2 linked regions of the Planctopirus limnophila DSM 3776 genome follow. Each later gene encodes a partner of the first gene's protein in a complex. Links are inferred from orthologs where the notes say so. Each region holds a gene or a part of one and is shown on either strand. Other genes may lie near its edges. The genes, in order: dnaB and dnaG.

Region 1 (7,511 bases):
TGCTCTGCGGTACTTCAAAATCTCTCCACCGACGCACGAATACCGCTGGATTACTGCCCGCGCACTTCGACCCGAAACCGATCGACCGATATCACAGGGAAGTCCATCTGGCCCGTCTTCCAGCACCATGGCGAGTGCCTCCAACATGACGGGCACTTCCTCGACAACGGCAGCCACATCAGCCAATCCCTTTTCACTGGAAATTCCGCCATTATCGAGTGAGATGTCATCAACAGAGGCCAGCGATTCTGTGCCGCTGGCATCCACCAGCACCAGCCGCGAAGAGTCTGCAGCCCCACCAGCGTTTCCTGTCGCTTCGGCTGTAGAACCTGCCCCTCTTCCAGAAATTTCCCGAGCAGAAGTCACTCCCCGCACTCGTCGAGAACACCTCAGCCAGATCGACCAGCAGCTCCGGACAATGGTGACACAAACTCCGGATCGCTGGGATCTCACCAGGATCGAACAGCAGTACCGGCAACTCGCTGCCGATACGACAGACGAAACATTCCAGTATGTTGTCGATCAGCGAATTCACAGTCTCTCTCGATATCAGAAGATCTACAGCGACTATCAGGACTTCGATCGCATTTTCCGTGAGGCACGCGAGAAAGACGCTGCCCTTCAGGCACAAGCGGCTGTCAATCGGGCAGCACTCCAACAAGCTCCGAACACAGCTCAACTCCGCAATGCTCCACCAGGAACTGCTTACCCTCGGCCCATCGCACAACAACCGCCCCGGCAGTTGGCTGCTTCCGCTCCTCACCTTGCGCCCTCAAACTCAATGGTGCCTCCCGGCAGCGCCATTCAACCCGTGAATCATCAGGTTCCTGCAAATTCACAAGCCACAGGTCCTCAAGCGACCAGTGCCATCACCCCGGCAAATGCTCAGAACATGACGGCTTCAGTCCCGATCCGAGCCACAGCCAGGCCCGCCTCCCAGGGAGCTTCCATTCCCAATTTTGATGGAGCAGGTGTCCTCAAGAAAGTTCAGCCACGCCCCATCGACTTTCCTCCACTCGCAATTACCACGACCGATGGCAAACTCCTCGCCTACGTCGAAGCTTCCGATGAACTCATGATTCAACTCGCGGATCAGATTGGTAAGCCGGTTGGTCTCAAAGGAGTTCGAGCCTTTGAAGATCGATTCTCGACCGATGTGATCAAGGCTCAGTCGTGGCAGCCTGTCATTCTGCAGAATGCCCCGCTCGCAGGCTCTCCGAGGCGCTAACAAACGCAAGTCGCCAATCGGTTTCCGTCAACCTCTGATATCGTTCGCAAAGTGAATCATGCTCCACAGGTTACGGCAGTGGCTCAGTCCCGACCTCGCGATTGATCTCGGCAGTGCGAACACACGCATTGCCCTGTTCAATCAAGGGATCGTGCTCGACGAACCCACAGTCGTCGCTCTTCAGAACGGCTCTCGAAAAATTCTTGGGCGCGGTGCCGCCGTGGGAAAACTGGCCCGGCAGATGCTTGGCCGAACTCCCGATTCGATCTCGGCAGTTCGACCCATTCGTCATGGTGTCATCACTGATTTCGAACTCTGCGAAGCCATGCTGCGGCACTTCGTCCAAAAAGCGGCCAAACAATCACCCGGGTTTCGACCTCGTGTCCTCGTCTCTGTTCCGCAATCGATCACATCGGTCGAACGTCGAGCTGTTTTTGGGACTGCCGAACGCGCTGGTGCCGGTTCGATCTATCTCCTCGAATCCGCGAAAGCCACAGCCATTGGTGCCGGAATGCCGATTTCCGAACCCTTGGCGAGCCTGGTCTGCAATATCGGAGCCGGCACCACGGAAGTCGCCATCTTCAGCCTGGGAGAGACCGTGGCTTCCTGCTCGACTCGTATTGCCGGTGATACTTTCGACGACGCGATTGTCGATTGGATGAAGCAGCGTTTTGGCCTGAAAATCGGCCGTCAGACAGCAGAAAATCTCAAACGCGAAGTGGGCTCAGCCTCTCTCCAGACCAGTGAAAGAGCGACCGAAGTCAATGGCCTCGATGCGATGAGCAGCGTGCCGCGTAAAGTCCTCGTGACCACAGGTGAGGTTCGCCAGGCCATCATGGCCCCACTGGCGAAGATCCTTTCCGGGATTCGACAGGTCCTCGAACAATGCCAGCCAGAACTTGTGGCCGACCTCGCCGATACCGGCATGGTGCTCGCTGGTGGCAGTGCCCTGCTTCCCGGATTAGACGACTTCTTCAGCGAGCAACTGGCCATCCCCGTTCTGATTGCTGAAGATCCTGAACAAACCGTCGTTCGTGGTCTGTCCATCTGCAGCGAACATCTTAACGAATGGCAATCGTCACTGTTCAGCATTCACAACAGTTAATCGACAGGGGCTGCTCTTTACGACTCCACGCCTCTCGAAAAACTGACTGTCAGCAATCTCGTTTCAAGGCCTATTGCGATTGAATGATCGACGCTTCTTCAATCCACTTCACTTCAGCCCTGCGCAGGCCCTACTGGTTATCCTGACGCTACTTGTTCCATTACTTCCAGCGGGCATGACCAGTGCGTGGAAAACAACAGCTCGGGATGTGGTAGCCCCCGGCTGTCTCATCCTGCGGGAACTTCAAGTTCATCTGGCCGCCCCCATTTCCCGCCGTCTGACGGGCTTATTTCAACGTTCGACTTCTCACGATCTGCAAGCTGTTGACTTATCCGAAAACACAGCTTCCATACTTGGGCAGCAACTCGAACGCGAACGCGAGAAAACCCACCGGCTCACAGCCTTACTACTTACACCATCTCACACCAGCAAATCATTCCATCCCGATAGCAGCATCAGCCCACAGTCTTCCCGGATTGTTCCCATAAGCTTTGAACATGCCGATTTCGAACAGACATCGAACTCCTCTCGACTTCGCGCCGGCAGCAGAAGACTCTTCGTAGCAGATCTCATCGAAGCCACATTGCTGGGCAGCGAACTTTCCAGAAACTGGAAATCCGGCGCCATCATCGCACGGGGAAGTCGGCAAGGAATCGAAGAGTCGGCCTGGGTCGTGAAATCTTCCGAACCTTTGCTGGATCTTGGCCATGATCACAACATCGCCCCGGCCGATCTCGTACTGACAGCCGGTTTGGTCGTAGTTGGCAAAGTGGAGCGAGTCGGCAACTGGACGAGCACTTTTCTACCAGTCACTCATGGCAGATTTCGCTGCCGGGCCATGGTGGTTCGCCAGGGTGAAAACTCGACAGTTTCTCAGAAGCCCACAATTCTTACGCAAACGATTCTCGCGGGAGATGGCACCCAGACATGTCGTCTTGAGAAAATCTCTGACAACATTGGCCTGCGTGTCGGAGATGAAGTCTATTCACTGGAAGACGATGGTCTTCTCAATCGACCACTCTTCCTGGGAACGATTACCAAAGCCACATTACCTGCAGAAGATCGTTACTGGGAAGTTCAGGTCACACCGGAGTATCTCCATCCCTCCTTCACAACGTCAGATCCATATGTCTCTTCCAGTTCAGTGGTGACCACAGCTTCCACTCCATCGCCACCATTTCCTGCACAGCTGAGCATCCTGCGCCTGCGTCCCAATTCATCCCGTTTCGAGAATGACAGTCCCTCATCAGAGGGAGTTCTGCCATGAAGCGTTTGCTATCCTTTGTGGCTCTCTTGTGTGTGGCCTATCTGATTCCTTGTCTGATGAGTCTGGCTCCTGACCATAACGACCAGGCCAGCGTACTTCCCGTGGCTCAAAATCTCTGGCAGGGATTCATTCTTCCCGCGCTAGGTTTAGGTCTCATGGTACTTTGGGGCCGTTGTGGACTTCCGGCTTCGGCTCCACTTCTGGCAGCGGCCTGCATGGGATTGTTACTCGACGGACTGTCTGATTCGAACCGTATGGGCCTGCAGACCATCACCTGCACACTCTTGATGGCCGGTCTCATCTGGTGGCACTCGGCACCAATCAATCAACCATGGCAATGGATCATCAGCCTGCCGCTCGCGACAGCACTGGGCTCGACAGCCAGCTTCATCAGCTTGAATTTCCCCGCAGGCTGGATCACTCAGCTGGTGACAGAGGTCAGCATCGTCACCATCGTGGTCATCGCCGGAACAACGATCACGCGATTACCGCAAATCTATTTTGCCCCTGCACCCAGAGAGGCCTTCTCACTCAGCAACCGCTGGAATCGCCTGACTCCCGATTGATCCTTTTACCAAGTTGCAGTCAATAATCCTTATTGAACCTTGCGACGCAGGTAGTCACCCGCCGCGATGATCTCCTGCCGACCTGAGGCAAACTCCGTAAAGCGTTTGACGAATCCGTGAATCATTCCCGGATACTCCACAAACTCCACGTCATTCCCGGCGACCTGCAAATTATCCGCATAGAGAGTTCCCTCATCATAGAGCGGGTCATAACCGGCGACACAAATTCGCGCTGGCGGCAAACCTCGAAGATTTCCCTGCAGCGGTGAAGCATAGGGATGACGTCTCTCAGCAACCTGGGGCTGGTAGAGCGACCAGAACCATTTCATATCTTCCCGGCTGAGAAAATACCCAGCCCGATAGGCTTCATAACTGCTGCTCTCAAAGTTGGCATCCGTCACCGGATAAAACAGAACTTGAGCCGCTGGCAGATGCTCCCCACGATCACGCAACATCTGGCACAGCACAGTCGCCAGGTTTGCACCCGCACTATCACCAGCCACGGCATACTTCTGCCCCGGCAAAAGCTGCGAACACACCCAGCGGGCAGCCAGTTCGGCATCAATTGTCGCCGCAGGAAACGGAAATTCCGGCGCAAGCCGATATTCAACAGAAACAATCGTCATTCCACTGGCGAGTGCCAATTCCCGCACCAGCGAATCAAAATAAACAACACTCCCAATCACCCATCCGCCACCATGAAAATACAGACAGATATGCCCGGAAGCCGCATGGGGACGATAGATGCGTAAAGCGAGTTGATTATCATCGCTCACAAGCGGTCTGACTGGTGAGGATCCCACCACCTCACGTGAAATTAGCTGCATTTCTCGATTGATGCACACATCCTCAATCATCTCAAAACGATCATCGGCCGCAAATGCTGCAGGCGCTGCCTCTTCCCACTGAGCTTTACGGATCGCCACTGCACCCAGTTCACTCACAGGTGGCAGATGGAGAGCATTGAGCTGTTCGAGAAATCGCACCGCATCCGCTTCGAGGGGCATATCGACTCTCACTTACTCAGAGAACGCAATATCCGGAGCATCCATTGCACTGTAGTCTTCGAAACGCATGAATTCCCTTCGCCATGTAAGCCGCACGATCCCGGTCGGCCCGCTGCGGTGTTTGGCCACGATCACTTCGGCCAACCCTGGCTGATCTTCCGGGTTATAAGCATCGGGTCGATGGAGGAACATGACGATATCTGCATCCTGCTCAATGGCACCACTTTCTCGCAGGTCGGCCATTTTCGGACGTTTGTCTTCTCGAAGTTCCACTCCCCGGTTGAGCTGTGACAGCGCAATCACTGGAATCTCATTTTCCTTGGCGATTCCCTTTAACCGCCGGGTGATCTGCGCGATCTGCTGCTCACGCGGCGCCCGCTTATCTTCCGGTTCAATCAGCTGCAAATAGTCGATGATAATCAGACCCAACTGATTCTTTCGTTTGAGCCTGCGGGCAATCGCACTGATCTGCCCCACTGTCCGTCCGGGAGCATCATCAATAAACAGTGGCACCCGGCTCAATTCCGAAGAAGCCGTCATCAAGGCATGTTTCTCGGCCTGATCAAGATCCCCTTTACGCAACCGGTGACCATCCAGCCGTGCCCTGATACACAAAAATCGCTCAGCCAGTTCCAGCTTCGACTGTTCCAGACTGAATACCAGCACGGTATTGCCATTGGTGGCGACCGCTTCCGCCAGATTACAAACCAGTGCGGTCTTACCCATACTGGGGCGGGCTGCGAGAATGATCAGTTCTGCCGCCTGAAACCCGTTCGTCTGGCGATCCAGATCCAGAAATCCAGTCGAAAGACCGCTGATCACACCTTCGCGATCAAACCTCGCGTTAATCCGATGCAACGTCTGCATCATGATCGTGTTCATGTCGATCTGCGAACTGCGCTCCTGCTCCTGCAGAATACCGAAAATTTTCTGCTCAGCCCGTGAAAGCACCTCCGAGGTATCATCCGAACCCGAGTAACAATCCCGCAACACCTCGGTGCAGGCGTCAGTCAATGATCGCTGAATCCAGCGATCGCGCACAATCTCTGCATAACCTTTCACGTTCGCAGCATGCGGTACCGTCTCGAGCACCTCCATCAGGTACTCAATACCACCCACATCTTCTAACTGCGACTTCTGATCCAGATGCTCGGCGACAGTCACTGGATCAACTGGCTGCTTGTTGTCTTCAACAATCGCCTTGATGGCGGCATAGATCAGTTGATGGCCGTGATGATAGAAATGATCCGCCAGCAGGAAGTCGGCCACTTCGTCAAAGGCTCGACTCTGAAGCAGAATACTCCCGAGAACACTCTTCTCAGCAATCAGGTTCTGCGGCGGCACATGACCCGCAAAATCTGAAGCCGTCGGTTTGACTCGTGATTTCTCTGATCGCGAAAATTCAGTGGCCATGGCACTTCCCTTGACCATTCGATCTCGGATCGACCTCGTAACAACCATTCACCAGAAGCTTGCCGCCGATCTTCCCCGACATCAAACAAAACACCCAGGGAATACCTGGGTGTTTTAAATTTCGTGGTGCCGCAAAATCGAGTTTCGCCCGGCATCATTTGAAAAGCTGAGTTGATATTACTTCTTGACGGCTGGCACAACCCAAACCTTAACATCAGTCTTGATTTCACCGTAAATATGAATCTTGACTGTGTACATACCCAGTTCTTTGAGTGGCCCATCCAGACGAACCTGATCGGCTTCGATGGCATAACCAGCCGATTTCAGCGACTTGCTGATGTCGTGACCCAGGATCGAACCGAACAGATGACCGTCTTCGTTGGCATTTGCTTCCAGAGTGACGCTGTACTTGCCGACCGCTTCAGCCAACTTCTGCAGATCAGCCATACGCTTGGCCTGGAGTTCAGCCAGATTCTGCTTATGACGTTCAACAGCTCGCTTGTTTTCAGGAGTCGCAACCGTTGCCAACCCCTGTGGAAGCAGAAAATTTCGAGCGTAACCGGGTCGGACCTTAACGATCTCGCCCTGTTCGCCCAATGATTCCACCGATTCCACCAGGAGAAGCTCAACCTGACGGGAAACTCGGGACATCCCGGAGGCGGTAACGTTTGCACGACCCATGACTGCCACTTCTTTCACTGACTTGATTGGCCTGTTCAAGCTGGCCCAGTAAACCTCAAAGCCTGCCCTGATTCAGACAGGCCCATGACTGGGAATCACTTCAACACGACCATCGAAATATTAATCTCAAATCTCGACTGAGTTGACCGACAGAACACTGTGTTGACCGACAGAACGCTTACAAGGTTAACGCATGGCCTTAGAAAGGCACGTCGTCATCACCACCGCCAAAATCACCGTAATC
Region 2 (7,493 bases), 3.1 Mb from region 1 along the record:
TTTTGGGATCTTTGGGTTTATCAACCAGTTGTGCGGCCAAATCGCGTCCACCAACCAGAATACCACCGCCGACACCGGGTGCAGCGCCTTCTCGTTTGAAGAGTGATTCGGTCGCCTTGCCCAGAAATAGCAGCGAGAGGCTGGTGGCTGGCGAAAGTCCGGAAGAATCACGCCAAGAGCCATCGGTCGCCTGATTCTGAATCAGCCAGCGGGCACCGGCGTCGTACCAGTCAACACCGGCAATTTCTTCTTTCGCAGACAAAGCTGCGTACCGCTCAATCGCGTAGAGGTAATAACAGGGAAAGTCAGCCGGCATCCCACGCTGAGCCAGGCGTTCGAGTGCGCGAAAGTTTTTGTCAATGCTGGCATCGAGAACTGACAATTCGAGACGGGTCGGCCTTACGACCACCACAGCCTGATTTTCTTCGGGAGGAGCTTCGGGTCTGACAGGTTCGAGAACTCCAAAACGCTTGCCAATCGAGGCATCGAGGCGACGAGTTTTACCAGCGGCAGTTTTTCCGAAGAGAATCAGTCGAACAACCTGCAAGCTCCCGCCAGCCGCTGCTGTCATGGTGGCCTTGGTTTCCGTCGCACCTGTGGCTGTGGGATGATAACCCGAGCCGCCATCGGCATTTTGTGTCTGCTGGTGCCATCTGGCGGCGCCTTCCCAGGCGTCTGTCGGAATCGTCACTCCGGCTCGATAGGCAGCCCAAAGTCCTAGTACGCCATATTGCGAAATACTGGTGTCGCCATAAATGTCAGTCTGCGAAGGGTAATACCATCCTCCGTGGGCTTTCTGCTGAGCAATCAGATAGTCAGCAATCAGGTTTAAGCTCGGTTTATCGCTGAGATCGCCAGCCGCTTCGAGCAGCATCGCATCGACTGCAGCCGAATAAATGTGGTGCGAGGCAGGCAGATAGCGATTACCTCCGCATCGTTTACGCACATCGGCCAAGGCGTCGGCGACCTTCTTGTCACTCAGATCCGAACCTGATTTCAGCAGTGCATAGCCCGTTAAAGCCAGAGAGGCCTGATCGTCAGCACTTGTCTGAAGGAACGTTCTGGCTCGCTTGATCGCTGTCTGAACTTCGCGAGATTGAACCGTCAGCTTGGCGGACGGTTTGTCATCGGCTGAATTCGCCTGAGGGAAGGAGGTGATGAGAAAGCAGCCAACTGTCAGCCATTTCAGGACAACAGGGCACCACCCACTGTCTTTCAAATGTTGAAAAGGTGGTGCAGCCATTCGTCGCCTCTTTAGAAATTTACTTGGTGCAAAGCTGCTGATACGACGAGCCTGTCGATCTGTGATGTCATGTCAAGGTCGCGGTATTGCACCGTTATATCTCTGAACTCTGATCATACGGCTCCACGCCTGACAGGCAACCAGCGGTTTCAGCAACAAAAACGTATTCTCAGGAGTGAATCAGCAAGAGTGACTTCGTAGCAGTTCACCAGTCCGAACGCATTCCTGAAAACCAGGTGTCCAGTCTGGTTGGGGCTTTGACATCCTGAGAGTAGAAGCTCATACCTCTTCTCAAGGGGATGGGCTTATTCGTATTATTCGGAGGCAATAAGAACGTCACAAGTAATTGTTTTGAAATAGCTTATGTCTTGCATATCAGGGCTTGCGGGGGATTGCTATGGGGATGAACATCATTCCTGAGGTTATTGTTACGGAGCTTGCGACGCGAAGAATCAGCAAAGAACATGGACTGCAGTCCACTTGACGTGACGGTTTTTCCGACGATGATCCCTGTATTGGGATTCCAGTCTCTCGATGGAGGATTATCGATTCGAAGAGAGTTCTGGAAATGGACCGGCTGAACATGAGGTGATGCCGATCCATGATAGTTGGTTGGGCAGGTTCTGAGACAATATTTCTTAGCTTGAGCGACTTGTTTCCTCTTCAATTCTGAATGAGTGCTTGTGAACTCAAGAAAAGGGATCATCTCCTGAAATCTGGCCCAAGGTATTTTTGAGAGAAATGGAGTTCTCGCGAAGAGTGTGAAAAGACGATGCCCAGACTGCCAGGTTCTGAAACTGGATTTAGAATTTCAGAAACTGGAATGATGGGTTGTCAGCCATGAAACTCAGTCGATCTTTGTACCAAGCTCGACTCCAGCGGATCATCAACGCATGGCCAACTTCCGACGGATTCAGAATTGCTGTGCTGATTTCTCGACAGCTTCTCGGCAGCAGCCTCAGATCGGAAAACGTCCCGCAGACGATTGGAGGCACCTGACCTCTGACTGGTTGGCAGACCTCTGGCGGAAGTTGTTTCCGCAAATGATCCCTATCCCGATCCGCACGAAAGAAAATCCAGTCCCTACCCGCCGCCCGGATGGAGTTGCACGCTCTGGTTCAGTGGTTTGGCCTTAACAAGATTCCAACTGATCACTGGGAGATTTCCCACGATGACTTGGATCTCTTCGTTTTTTGAATGGTTCTTCAAGCGGTCAGTGGCGTGTGTTGAGGTTTTTCCGCAGCCAGGTTGCTTGAAATTTACGGGATGGATTTGAGTGAGTTCTGCGGGCCAGCCAACAGTATCCTGGGATGAAATCAAAGAGCAGGTGCGTGCTCGGACAGATATTGTCCAGCTCATCGGCGAAACGGTTTCTCTCCAACCTGCCCGAGGTGGTCGCACATTTCAGTGTCTTTGTCCTTTTCACGATGACCACAATCCTTCCATGCAGGTGAATCCGGAGCGGCAGACCTATCGCTGCTGGGTGTGCAATGAAGGGGGAGACTGCTTCTCGTATGTGATGAAGCACGACAATCTCAGTTTTCCGGAAGCGTTGACTTTACTGGCTGAAAAAGCAGGGATTGAGCTGCCACGCCGCAGTCGAAACGAAGCCGGCTTTGGGGAATCCTCAGGTCCGAAAAAGAGCGATCTGTTTGATGTTCTCGTGTGGGCTTCTCGCGAGTTCCAGCAATGTTTGAAGAGTTCTGCGCTCGGGGCACCGGCCAGAGAATATCTGGCTTCGAGGCAGCTCAAACCCGAAATTGTCGAGCAGTTTGCGCTCGGCTATCACCCGGACGACTGGCACTGGCTGCAGGAGCGGGCTCGTGGCCGTTTCTCCGTTGATTCTCTCGCCGTTGTGCGCCTCGTGGGGGCTCGAGATAACGGCCCTGGCCATTATGACTTTTTTGTCGACAGGCTGCTCTTCCCGATTTGTGATGAACGCAGCCGACCAGTCGCGTTCGGCGGCCGGATTATTCCCGGTCGGCCCGCAAAGGAAGATGCTCCCAAATATTGGAACAGCCCGGAGAGCCCGCTGTTTTCCAAAAGCCGTCTCTGTTATGGCCTCGATCAGGCACGGGAGGCGATTCGCCGCACGGAGACTGTCGTGGTGACAGAAGGCTATATGGATTGCATCAAAGCCCATCAACATGGGCTGAAAAATGCCGTGGCGACATTAGGCACAGCACTCACTGAAAACCATGTCCAGGTATTGAAGCGTTTAGCCCGAAAATTTGTGTTGATTTATGACGGTGATACTGCCGGATTGAATGCTGCCGAACGTTCGTTGCCGCGATTTCTGGCTCAAGACGTCGATTTACGAATCTTGACGCTTCCGGAAGGTCTCGACCCTGACGAATTTCTCGAAGCGAAGGGGTTGGCGGCTCTCGAACAGGCGATTCAGGAAGCTCCCGAGGCATTGGAGTTCAAGCTCCGCCGATCAATTGAAAGGTTTGGCACCGGAAGTGTGGATGCCCGTCAGCGTGTGACGGATGAACTGCTGGAAACCATGGCTCTTTCGCCAGGACTTGCGGGTTCTGTCCGTGAGAGAAATCTGCTTTCCAGGCTCACTTCCCGGCTGGGATTGAGTGAATCGCTCCTGCAAAAGCGATTACGCGACCTGCGCGTCGAACAGCGCTTCAAGAATGTTTCTCAGCCTCCCCGAAAAGTTGATCCAGCCGAATCATCGATCATTGACGACGAAAGACCGCTTCAGGAGCAGGTCAATTCGCTTCAGAGATCGACCGCCGGAGACGATCTGCTGGAAAGCGAGTTCTTCCGCCTGTTGCTCCAATCACCGGATGATTTTCTATGGGTAAGCCAGCGAGTTGGTTCCGACGACTTCCATCACCCTGCATTCCGGCACCTGTGGTGTGTGTGCCTCGATGTGGTCGAACATGGACTGTTGCCGTCGTTTGAACTTTTGTTGGCACAAACCGAATCACCCGCCCTCAAAGGACTTCTGGCGTGGCTGGGAGAAAGCCACCTGAGTGCGGCTGAACTGCTGAGCCTCCAGGAATCGGCCGGAGTGATAGCGTCCACCAGCGAGCTGGAAAACTGGGCAGGTCAGCCAGGTTCAGCGGGTTCTGTAGCCGACCCAGGAGTTCGACGGCACTTACTCAGCCAGTTGACAGACCGATTGGTGCTCCGCAGAGAACTGAACTTGCATAAAGCACGCCGTATGGAACGTGGAGAGGCCGGGGCGAAATTGAATCCGTCAGCGAAAGATGTTTTGGCACAAGCCATGCTTATTCATCGAAAACGAGCCGGGGGCATGCAGAACAATCCCCACGAATCACCTTCCGGGGCGTAGAATTTTTGAGACGTGAGATTTTTTGAAGAAAATCAGAGATCAGGAAGTGCCGCACTTGAACCCGTTTTGCAACAGGAATTACCAATTTGCAGAACTTGCAACATCAGAACTGCTTGCAACTTCCGAACAGACGGAAAAGTGAAGATCATAATTCAGAAGTTCAATTCAACTCGATCCGACAGTGCGAAAGGGAGGATTCATAATTCGCTGACATGAAACGATCTGTCTCTCTCAAGCAATAGATAGAGAGAACGGGTTGGCATCGCCAAAGATATTCTGTCAGTCCACTAAGGACAGGCTTCGATCCTCACTGATATAAACATAACGAAAGCTGGTGTTTTGTGTTGATCGAACCTGTTGCTACTTAGAGAGTTCGTTTGATTTGACCGTGTGATGAACGCACGGTGCGATTTTCCAGGGATGGGTCATGTCTGAGGGGGATGTTCGGCAAAACAAACATTGAGCAGCAGGCATGTGGCTCTTGTTCCAAAAATCAGTGGACAAGTTGATGCAGCGTGTTGGTTACGGGTTGTCGGGCATCCATGACACATGATGTGGAATTGAGAACTCTCTGGAGGGAGGCAAAACCTCCAGAGTTTGTCGTTCAGCATCACAAGTTGGAAATAACATTCGGGTTTGTCCCGAATCATGACCAGTTGAGGAGAATTCTGTGCATCGACTTGATCAAGGCCTGCATGAGTTAATTGTTCGTGGGAAAAAGCAGGGCTTTCTGACGTATTCACAGATCAACGACTATCTTCCGGATGAAGCGATGAATCCGGAGAAGCTCGACGAGTTGCTGGGATCGATCTGGGAAGAAGGTCTCAAGATCGTTACCGATGACCAGGTGGGGATGATTGTCGAGGAGAAGAAGAAGCCGCGGACTCGTGCCAAGAACGGCAAGGAAGTTGTCGTCGAAGAAAAGTCGAAGAAGATCGACGACCCCGTGAGAATGTATCTCACTCAGATGGGTGAGATTCCCCTGCTGACTCGTGAGAAGGAAATCTCTCTCGCCAAAACCATCGAAGTGACTCGCAATCAGTTTCGCGAAGAGCTTCTGGAATGCGATTACGCACTGAAGATGGCATTCGATACGCTCTCGAAGGTCAACAGCGGAGAATTGCCTTTCGATCGCACCATTAAAGTCAGTGTGACCGAATCCAAAGAGAAGAACCAGATTCTGGGGCGCATGCCTCACAACCTGAAGACGATTGAAAACCTCCGTAAGCAGGCGATTGGCGACTTCGAGAAATCGATTGATGCCAATGCCTCTTCCGATGAGCGTAAAGAAGCTGAAAAGCAGCACCTCAAGCGTCGCCGCAAGATGGTCAAGCTGATTGAAGAACTCAGCCTGCGAACTCAGCGTCTACAACCCACCATGAAGCGGCTGGAGCAGATCTCCCGCCGGATGTGCGACCTGCAGCGTCAGATTGACAGCCTCAAGCACCTGAAAAGTGCTCGCGACGAACGTGCCAATATCCACAAGGAATTGCACGATCTGATGATGATGACGCTCGAAACGCCCGAAGGACTTCGTCAGCGTGTCGAACGAGTTCGCGAACGCTTTGCCAAATACGAACAGGCAATGCGTGATCTCTCGGGTGGTAACCTGCGACTGGTTGTTTCGATTGCCAAGAAGTACCGCAATCGTGGTCTCTCCTTCCTCGATCTCATTCAGGAAGGGAACACCGGCCTGATGCGTGCCGTCGATAAGTACGAGTATCGCCGGGGCTACAAATTCAGTACTTACGCGACATGGTGGATCCGGCAGGCGATTACCCGTGCGATTGCCGATCAGGCCCGCACGATTCGTATTCCTGTCCACATGATCGAAACGATGTCCAAGCTCCGTAAAGTGGCCAAAAAGCTGCTTCAGGAGATGGGCCGCGAACCAACCCTCGAAGAAACCGCTGAAGCCGCTGGTGTTTCTCTCGAAGAGACTCGCCGCGTTATGAAGATTTCGCGTCATCCGATTTCGCTGGATCGTCCGGTGGGCGAAAGCGAAGACAGCTACTTTGGTGATTTCATCGAAGACGACAACACCGAAAGCCCTGTGATGGCCGCCACACAGGAGATGCTCAAGGACAAGATTGATAACGTCCTCAAGACGCTCACTTACCGTGAGCGGGAAATTATCAAGCTGCGATACGGTCTTGGTGACGGCTACACCTACACTCTTGAAGAAGTCGGCCGCATTTTCAAAGTCACTCGTGAACGTGTCCGCCAGATTGAAGCCAAGGCTGTTCGCAAATTGCAGCACCCGGTGCGCAGCAAACAACTAAAGGGTTTCCTCGATGGCCTGATGATTGCCGTCGCCAAATAGCGAGTCGATTTCAGCCTGTTGAACGTATTTTCCGATGATACTCAGGCCGCAGAAGTGATCCCTTCTGTGGCCTGAGCTTTTCGCTGGGCGTGATTTCCCACTTTACGAGTAATCAGTCCCTGTCGGGAAATCTCTCAAATCTTGGAAGCCTTGCAGGAAAGTCAACACGGCGCCCAGTTGCTACAATTTCGGCATGGCAACCTCATTGGATCTTCCGCAATCTCGCACGATTTTCTGGCCGGCTGTCTTCACACTGGCACAGCGCGAAGTCATTCGTTTCTTGAGGCAGCGTTCGCGGCTGATTGGTGCACTGGCCCAGCCCATCCTGTTCTGGATTCTCTTTGGGGCAGGTCTGCGAGGTTCGTTTCAGTCGAACGACGGCGCTTCATTTCAGGCCTATTTCCTGCCGGGTGTGGCGGTCATGATTGTGCTGTTCACAGCCATTTTCTCGACCATCTCGATCATCGAAGATCGGCGTGAAGGGTTTCTGCAGGGAGTTCTGGCAGCCCCGGTTTCTCGTCTGGCCATCGTGATTGGTAAATTGCTGGGTGGTTCGATACTGGCTGTCTCTCAGGCTCTGTTGTTTCTCTTGATTGGGCCTTTACTCTCTTTCATCG

Evidence for each region.
Region 2: the proteins of dnaB (region 1) and dnaG are in contact, whole or in part, in a crystal structure (PDB 2R6A), measured with the Geobacillus stearothermophilus proteins. The link is inferred for Planctopirus limnophila DSM 3776 from one-to-one orthologs. Residues at the interface, in WP_033016901.1 of Geobacillus stearothermophilus: Ser13, Glu15, Ala16, Gln18, Glu91, Leu92, Asp94, Ala95, Val96, Pro97, Thr98, Ala99, Ala100, Asn101, Tyr104, Tyr105, Ile108; in WP_049624496.1 of Geobacillus stearothermophilus: Lys456, Leu457, Leu458, Pro459, Ala460, Asn463, Ala464, Leu467, Leu535, Leu536, Ile537, Ala538, Gln544, Glu545, Asp548, Tyr549, His552.

Annotation. Positions count from the first base shown.
Region 1 is NC_014148.1:3,396,159-3,403,669, forward strand. Bases 4,387-7,305 are described here. They hold dnaB (replicative DNA helicase), read right to left. Parts: upstream 6,587-7,305; coding sequence 5,186-6,586; downstream 4,387-5,185. Other genes in these bases: PLIM_RS13480 (alpha/beta hydrolase), read right to left, coding at 4,387-5,173; rplI (50S ribosomal protein L9), read right to left, coding at 6,764-7,267. Outside these bases: PLIM_RS13460 (SH3 domain-containing protein), read left to right, coding at 1-1,228; mreB (rod shape-determining protein), read left to right, coding at 1,287-2,333; PLIM_RS13470 (rod shape-determining protein MreC), read left to right, coding at 2,413-3,600; PLIM_RS13475 (hypothetical protein), read left to right, coding at 3,597-4,166; more of PLIM_RS13480, read right to left, coding at 4,196-4,386; PLIM_RS13495 (single-stranded DNA-binding protein), read right to left, coding at 7,467-7,511. UniProt on the Escherichia coli protein: The main replicative DNA helicase, it participates in initiation and elongation during chromosome replication. Travels ahead of the DNA replisome, separating dsDNA into templates for DNA synthesis.
Region 2 is NC_014148.1:271,762-279,254, forward strand. The notes cover bases 2,136-5,036. They hold dnaG (DNA primase), read left to right. Parts: upstream 2,136-2,519; coding sequence 2,520-4,553; downstream 4,554-5,036. In the rest of the region: PLIM_RS01075 (HEAT repeat domain-containing protein), read right to left, coding at 1-1,243; RNA polymerase sigma factor RpoD, read left to right, coding at 5,224-6,876; PLIM_RS01100 (ABC transporter permease), read left to right, coding at 7,070-7,493. UniProt on the Escherichia coli protein: RNA polymerase that catalyzes the synthesis of short RNA molecules used as primers for DNA polymerase during DNA replication.